One region of the Serratia sp. JSRIV002 genome, then DNA from elsewhere that is predicted to be linked to it. Evidence: riboswitches for the same ligand, from Rfam matches in the RefSeq annotation. Region 1 holds a riboswitch; the other holds the start of a gene.
What was found. Region 1 has a riboswitch for thiamine pyrophosphate ahead of thiC (phosphomethylpyrimidine synthase ThiC). Riboswitches for the same ligand answer to the same signal wherever they lie in the genome.
Positions count from the first base shown of each region.

Region 2: another riboswitch for thiamine pyrophosphate. It lies ahead of thiM (hydroxyethylthiazole kinase); the one in region 1 lies ahead of thiC (phosphomethylpyrimidine synthase ThiC).

Region 1 is NZ_CP074143.1:443,365-447,579, forward strand. It holds gene thiE (thiamine phosphate synthase) at 1-438, opposite strand, end outside; gene thiC (phosphomethylpyrimidine synthase ThiC) at 431-2,374, opposite strand; TPP riboswitch at 2,492-2,614, opposite strand; gene rsd (sigma D regulator) at 2,719-3,234, opposite strand; gene nudC (NAD(+) diphosphatase) at 3,336-4,103, shown strand; gene hemE (uroporphyrinogen decarboxylase) at 4,141-4,215, shown strand, end outside.
Region 2 is NZ_CP074143.1:4,441,203-4,445,417, reverse strand. It holds gene KGP26_RS20935 (phosphoethanolamine transferase) at 1-847, opposite strand, end outside; gene rluF (23S rRNA pseudouridine(2604) synthase RluF) at 1,058-1,819, opposite strand; TPP riboswitch at 1,932-2,023, shown strand; gene thiM (hydroxyethylthiazole kinase) at 2,060-2,854, shown strand; gene thiD (bifunctional hydroxymethylpyrimidine kinase/phosphomethylpyrimidine kinase) at 2,851-3,651, shown strand; gene KGP26_RS20915 (Fic family protein) at 3,779-4,215, shown strand, end outside.

The DNA of each region.
Region 1 (4,215 bases):
TTGCGGCTCAGAGGGCATTTCCTTGGTTTGCGTTGGGAAGATATGCCCCAGTGCGATATAGGAAGGTTTGACGGCGATCGCCCGGGCCAGCTCGGCATCGTCATGGGTGGAAACGCCCAAGCGCAATCCTGCCCGATGGATGGCCGCCAGATCGGTGGTGTCTAAATCCTCCTGGCCCAGGTGTACGCCATAGGCCCCATGTTTGATCGCCAGCCGCCAATAATCATTGATAAACAACCGGGCCTGATAGCGTTTGCCAAGGGCTATAGCGGCGGCAATATCGGCCTCCACTTGCTCGTCTGGCAGATCTTTGATGCGTAGTTGGATAGTGGTAACGCCTGCCTCCAGCAGGCGGGCGATCCATTCAACACTGTCGACGACCGGGTATAAACCCAGCTTGTGCGGTGTTGCAGGGAAGGGAGAGGTGAGGTTAGTCATTATTTATCTCCTCCTGCAAATTGGCCGCACTGTGGTACAGCTCGCTGCCGCGTGAGCGGAATTCAGCCGACATTTTCTCCATCCCGGTCAGTTGCACTTCGATCGGTTTGGCAGCCTCTTGTGCGGCGGCATAGTCACGCACTTCCTGGGAAATCTTCATCGAGCAGAACTTCGGCCCACACATGGAGCAGAAGTGGGCGATCTTGCCGGATTCTTGCGGCAGCGTTTCGTCGTGATAGGCACGGGCGGTTTGTGGATCCAGCGCCAGGTTGAACTGATCTTCCCAACGGAATTCAAAGCGCGCCTTGGACATGGCGTTATCGCGGATCTGTGCGCCCGGATGACCTTTCGCCAAGTCGGCGGCGTGAGCGGCGATCTTGTAGGTGATCAGCCCCTGTTTCACATCTTCCTTGTTAGGCAACCCCAGATGTTCCTTCGGCGTCACGTAGCACAGCATCGCACAGCCGAACCAGCCGATCATTGCCGCGCCGATCCCGGAGGTGAAATGGTCGTAACCCGGTGCGATATCGGTGGTCAATGGCCCTAGCGTGTAGAACGGTGCTTCATGGCAATGTTCCAGCTCCTCGGTCATGTTGCGGCGGATCATCTGCATCGGCACGTGGCCAGGGCCTTCGATCATCACCTGTACGTCATATTCCCAGGCAACCTTGGTCAGTTCACCCAGCGTATGCAGCTCAGCGAATTGCGCTTCGTCATTGGCATCCTGGATCGAACCCGGGCGCAGGCCGTCGCCGAGTGACAGCGAGACATCGTAAGCGGCGCAAATTTCGCAGATCTCGCGGAAGTGCTGATAGAGGAAGTTTTCCTGATGATGCGACAGGCACCACTTCGCCATGATCGAGCCGCCACGGGAGACAATGCCGGTCAGGCGTTTGGCGGTCATCGGCACATAGCGCAGCAACACCCCGGCGTGAATGGTGAAGTAATCGACGCCTTGCTCAGCCTGTTCCAGCAGGGTATCTCGGAACATTTCCCAGGTCAGGTTCTCCGCCACGCCGTTCACTTTTTCCAGCGCCTGATAGATCGGTACCGTACCAATCGGCACCGGGCTGTTACGCAGGATCCATTCACGGGTTTCGTGGATATAGCGGCCAGTGGAGAGGTCCATCACGGTGTCAGCGCCCCAGCGGGTTGACCACACCAGCTTCTCGACTTCCTCTTCGATCGAAGAAGTAACCGCCGAGTTGCCGATATTGGCATTCACCTTCACCAGGAAATTACGGCCAATAATCATCGGCTCGGATTCCGGGTGGTTGATGTTGGCGGGAATGATGGCGCGGCCAGCGGCCACTTCCTGGCGCACAAATTCCGGCGTGATGTTTTCCGGCAGATGAGCGCCCCAGCTCTGGCCAGGATGCTGGTGGCGCAGCACTTCACCACGAATGCGCTCGCGGCCCATATTTTCGCGAATGGCGATAAACTCCATCTCTGGGGTGACAATACCGGCGCGAGCGTAATGCAGTTGCGTAACACATTTACCCGGCAGGGCTTTGCGGGGCAGCGGCAGGTGCTCAAAGCGCAGATGGTCTAACCCAACGTCGGCCAATCGCTGTTGGGTGAAGCCGGAACTGACACCGCTTAACGCTTCGGTATCGGCACGTTCGGCGATCCAGCTCGCTCGTACTTTTGCCAAGCCACGATGTACGTCGAGCACCGCCTGCGGATCGCCATACGGCCCTGCGGTGTCATACACCGGAATGGGTTCGTTCTGTTCATATTGGGGCTGGTCTTTGTTGCCGCCGATCAGCGTCGGGCTGAGCTGGATCTCACGCATCGGTACCTGGATATCGCTGCGCGAACCCGCGAGATAGATCCGCTGTGAGTTGGGGAAGGTAACGCCTTGCAGAGAGTCGATAAAATCTTGCGCCTGGTCACGCTGTTGTTTACGGGCACGAGGTTGGTTCACGGTAGACATAGCAAATTCCTATCAGTGGAGTGATGTGTGGAAAATTGCTTGTCTGGAGCTCGGAGGGAGTAATGATGGTAGCCGGTAAGGCAGGCACAGCCCCTGGTGGGAGCATCTTGCCTATGGCGATAGATTACTCTTGTTCCCTTCGCGGGTATTAACCCGATCAGGTTCCGCGGATCCCGAATTAACGGTCTCAGCCTGGCTAATTTGATGAAAAATCAGCGCTAGGCACTCCGACAAGAGCCCTCAGTATAAGAGGGTCAACAAAAACCACAAGCCCTCCCCCGTCATCTTTCAAGCCGTAGCGTTGTTGACCGCCTGGCTACGACTTGAAATCTATAGGGGGATAATTAGGCGGGATGAGGCATAGATTCAGTATTCGTGGTGCCCGGTTGGCCCTGCTGCCAGGTTTCTGTCGCCAGTTGGATCAACTGATCTTCCAAAGCGAAACGTGACGCCAGGGCTTCGCCGATATCTGACAGTGCCTGATTGAGTTCTTCACACACGTCCTGATCGATAACGACTTCGGTGTAGCGGTCATGGAACGCCATCACGATTTCAGTATTGCCCTGTAGTTTTGGGTAGAACTTGGTGGCTAGCGCCATCTTGGGGCTGGCAGAGCCTTCCACTTGTTTGATAATTTTGTCATAAATGTGAAAATGCCCGGCAGAAAGATAATCCACCAGATTCTGGCAAAAGTTCTCCAGCGCTTTTTCATTGAGCGGCGTATGCTTTTCTTTGTTGGGTTTAATGCCGACTAGACTGCAATAGGCTACCAGCAGCTGTTTGCGGGCCTGTAACCATTGATCGACTAATTCATTACTGCCACCAACGCGCTGAGTCAGGCTTTCCAATCGGTTTAGCATGATTGACTCCGTGTGTAAGAGAAAGAAAAAGTGGTAAGTTAATAAAATGTAACAAAGAGCATTCCTAGATTGCCAGTGAAGCAGAGGTTGTGCAACAACATATGGAACTTGCATTAACGGGTAACGAAAATGGCTGGTGGATCGTCAGCCATGAAAGCAAAATTTGGTTACCAAACGGTGAATTGCCGTTTGGTTCTGCCGCATTATTTTCCTTGCAAGGCCGACCGGCTCGGCAAATTGGCGAATGGGAGGGGGCACCGGTCTGGCTGGTGCGCCAACCGATGCCGAAAGAGATGGGATCGGTGCGGCAACTGCTCAGTCTCGATCGTGGCCTGTTCCAACTGGCCGGGCGCGGCGTACAGCTGGCCGACTTTTATCGCTCGCACCGGTTCTGTGGCTACTGCGGTCATGAGATGCACCTTAGCCGTACCGAAAGCGCCTGCCTTTGTGATAACTGTCGCGAACGTTATTACCCGCAGATTGCCCCTTGCGTGATTGTCGCCATCCGCCGCAATGACGAGATCCTGTTGGCACAGCATGTGCGCCACCGTGGCGGCATCCATACCGTGCTGGCGGGGTTTGTGGAGGTGGGGGAAACCCTGGAGCAGGCCGTAGCGCGCGAGGTGATGGAAGAAAGTAATATCGCCATTACCAACCTGCGTTACGTGACTTCGCAACCCTGGCCGTTCCCTCATTCGCTGATGATGGCGTTTATGGCCGAGTATCAGGGCGGTGAACTGCGCCACGATCCGAAAGAGTTGCTCAATGCGGGCTGGTATCGCTATGACCAACTGCCGCTGCTGCCACCGCCTGGTACCGTGGCGCGCCGCCTGATCGAGGACACCGTGGCGCTGTGTCGGGCAGAATAAGGTACAATGGCGGCAGATAATCAAGGGAGCCCAAGAAATGAATGAGTTGAAGAACGATCGCTATCTGCGTGCGCTGCTGCGCCAGCCGGTGGATCTCACCCCTGTATGGATG
Region 2 (4,215 bases), 2.1 Mb from region 1:
TATCCTGATACTGCGGTTTGCCGTTAATGACACGGGTTAACGTTAAGCCGAGCGATTTCTGTGTTGAGCCGCTGGCCGCAATATAGTTAAGCAACAGCGTACCGTTTACGTGGCTGGCGAAGGGGGTATTGTCCCAGTGCCCACCAAACGCCCCTAAGGCATCTCGCCGCGCGCTTTCGCCGATCACTACCATGTAGATATGATATTTCGGTTTCACCGTCAGCACGTTCCAGGAATCTTTCAGCTGTGAAAACGCCTGCATACGGGCTTTTTCATCAATCACTTCCTGGTTATTGGCGATCACATCTCTGACGAAACGAAACACGGGATAACCAGAATCGGTCAATTTAAACACGCCACCGTATGCCAGATTCTGCACTGGCGTGACAAAAAAGCAGACCACGCTGATGGTGAGACATAAGCTCTGGAGGGTGTTCCAAGCCCCTTTCGGGGTTGGCTTACGGCGCAACGCGATAATGCCCAGTGCCAGAATAAACAGGGACACCAAATAGCTGTACCACGGAAAGATGGTCAATATCTCGCTGGACTCCTCCACCGTGGTCGAGTGTAACGCCAGCAGGGTATTAAAATTGGGCGAGCCATAGGCCTGAGAAAATGGGAAATACAGGGCGGCGATGAGGCTACACAGCCCGATCACGCTCTTTTGCAGGCGCGAGCTGAGGCGCCACAGCAGCAGTAACACACAGCTAAACGCCACGGCATACAGCAGACTAAATGGATAGCCGAGGGCGAAGTTGATCAGCAGCGACTGCAGGAAGTAAAAGCCTGTCCACGGGGTTAGGGTGACGTCACGTGCTGCCAGGGTATCTTTAACCGTTGAGTTCATGTTTACCGAAAGTTATCAAATGCCGTGTGGTAACTCTGACAAGAAAAGAGTCATAAATCCGTTTGGTTGACGGAAAGGGGAGGAGGGATAGACCGCATCCAGCGAGCCGCAACATTTACCCGGATGCGAGAAGATAGAGCCGAATGAAAACAAGATCAACTGATAATTAGCGGCTGTTTTGAGAGGTTGATTGCATATCGCGACAGTCGCCTATATCTGGCTATATTGACGCGGGGCGGAAATATCCTCGGACGAGGAGTGTTCAATCAGCTCGAATAACTCGATCCGCTCATCATCGGTCAAATCCCGCCATTCGCCCAGCGGTAACCCTTGCAGAGTGATATTCATAATACGCTGGCGCTCAAGTTTGGTGACATGATAACCAAAATATTTGCACATACGGCGGATTTGGCGGTTAAGCCCCTGCACCAGCGTGATGCGAAACATCTGCGGGGCTTCTTGCTCCACCAGGCATTGTTGAGTCACCGTATCCAGTATGGGTACGCCTGCGCCCATGCCCTGAATAAACTCATCCGTCACCGGTTTGTTGACGGTGACCAGGTACTCTTTTTGATGATTATTGCCAGCACGGAGGATCTTATTGAACAGTTCGCCATCATTGGTCAGGAAAATCAGCCCCTGAGAGTCCTTATCCAGCCGCCCGATGGGAAAGATGCGCCTATTGTGATTAACGTAATCACCGATGTTATCCCGCACGTGCTTTCCCATGCTGGTGATGATACCAACCGGCTTGTTCAGCGCGATTAGCACCAGATCGGCCGCATCGCGCGGTTCGATCGGCTGGCCGTTAACTTTGACCACATCCCCGACCAATACTTGAGCGCCCAAGGAGGCTAAGCTGTCGTTGATAAAGACGTTGCCCTGCCTGATGTGGCGATCGGCAGCCCGACGAGAACAAATGCCGCTGTCGCTAATGTATTTGTTAAGGCGGATAGATGAGTGAGTGAGCATGGTTTCCCCGTTAAACGCGAACTATACATTATCTGGGGGAGACGGCGTCTCCTTTTTATTTTTTGACGCTATCGTGTGATTGACCTCACTGGCCACAGCCTCAATAATGGCAAACGTCGACTCGGGGTGCCCTTAGGGGCTGAGAAATTACCCGTATTACCTGATCTGGATTATACCAGCGTAGGGATGTCGCGGTATCTCAACCGGTACCCGCCTTCTTGAACGCCGGTTGGGAGCGCTATGTTTACTCGACCTGATGTGTTACCCGGCACCCGTGCCGCGGCCTGTTTTAACCAATTTAAACGCCAACCTCCATTGATCCACTGCCTGACCAACGAAGTGGTGCAAGAGCTGACGGCCAACGTGCTGCTGGCGCTTGGTGCTTCACCGGCGATGGTAGTGGAACCGGAAGAGGCCGCGCAGTTCAGCCGCGTTGCTGATGCGCTGTTGATCAATATCGGCACCCTGCACGCTTCGCGGGCAGAGTCGATGTTAGCCGCCATCGAGGCTGCCAATCGTGCTGAAAAGCCCTGGTTACTGGATCCGGTTGCCGTTGGGGGATTGGAATACCGAGCAATCTTCGCCCGCCGCTTGCTCACCCTGCGGCCTGCGGCGATCCGTGGCAACGCGTCGGAAATCATTGCATTGAGCGGCCTGCAGACCAGCGCCCGTGGCGTAGATAGCCAGGATGACTCGCTGATGGCATTACCCGCAGCACGCGTATTAGCACGTAATTGTGGGGCCATTGTGGCCGTCACCGGTGAGACAGACTATATCACTGATGGTGAAAGAGACTGGGCCGTCACGGGTGGCGATGTATTAATGACGCGCGTAGTGGGAACGGGCTGCGCGCTTTCAGCCGTTGTGACAGCATTTTGCAGTTTGCCGGGCGATCGGCTGGATAACGTTGCCACCGCTTGCCGGGTGATGGCGCTATGTGGTGAAAGGGCCACGGCGCGGTGTTCTGGCCCTGGCAGCTTTACTGCCGCCTTCCTGGATGCCCTCTACCAACTGCGAATGGAGGATCTGCTATGAAACGGATTAACGCTCTCACCATCGCTGGCACCGATCCTAGCGGTGGAGCCGGTATTCAGGCCGATCTGAAAGCTTTCTCCGCATTGGGGGCCTATGGCACCAGCGTGATCACCGCGCTGGTGGCGCAGAACACCCGTGGCGTGCAGTCGGTATATCATATCGAACCGGCATTTGTGGCCGCCCAACTGGATTCGGTACTCAGCGATGTGCGTATCGACAGCGCTAAAATCGGCATGTTGGCTAATGCCGACATCGTGCAGGCGGTGGCCGAGCGCCTACGCCATTACAAGCTGCCTTATGTAGTGCTGGATACGGTGATGCTGGCTAAAAGTGGTGACCCGCTGTTGGCACCGGAAGCGGTGGAGTCCATCCGCCGTGAGCTAATGCCGTTGGTTTCCATTATCACGCCGAACTTGCCAGAGGCGGCGGCTTTGCTGGCCTGCGCTCCGGCACAAAACGAATCACAAATGCGCGAGCAGGGCCAGGCGTTATTAGCGATGGGCTGTCAGGCGGTGTTGATGAAGGGGGGCCACCTAAGTGAAGAGGAAAGCCCAGATTGGCTATTTATCCCCGGCTTTGAGCAGCGCTTTAGTGCGCCGCGCATAGCGACCAGGCACACGCACGGCACCGGTTGCACCTTATCTGCGGCACTGGCAGCCCTGCGCCCACGCTACCCAAATTGGGCCGATACCGTGGCAGCGGCAAAAAACTACCTGCAACAGGCCTTACAGCAGGCCGATAGCCTGGAGGTAGGGCAGGGTATTGGGCCGGTGCATCATTTCCATGCCTGGTGGTGAGCCAACTTTTCCACTAGCCGATGCTAGTTGGTCAATTGCTTGATATTTTCCACCGAGCCCTCCATGATCGGGAACCAGGCCCAATGCGGCTCAGGCTGATTGATTTGTGAAAATAAAGGGAAGCAAGATGGCTGGTTATCAACCACCTTATACCATTACGCCAGCTATCCTGAATCGAGTGATTGAGGTGGGGGAGCTATTGGGGCATTGGGCCGCGCAGGCTGGGCAATCTTCACCTTTGTTACGCAAAGAGAACCGTATCCGCACCATTCAGGCCTCATTGGCCATTGAGCATAATAGCCTGTCTACTGAGCAGGTGACTGCGATCATGGAAGGTAAGCGGGTGTTGGCACCGGCAAAAGATATTCAGGAAGTCCGTAACGCCATCCTTACCTATGAAAAATTGCCAAGCTGGCAAAGCCATCGGCTTGAGGATTTGTTGGCGGCACATGGTTTATTAATGGGAGGGCTGGTCGATGCTCCGGGGCAGCTACGCAGCGGCAATGTTGGGGTATATCGAGATAAACAACTTATCCATATGGCGCCACCTGCCAATCAACTATC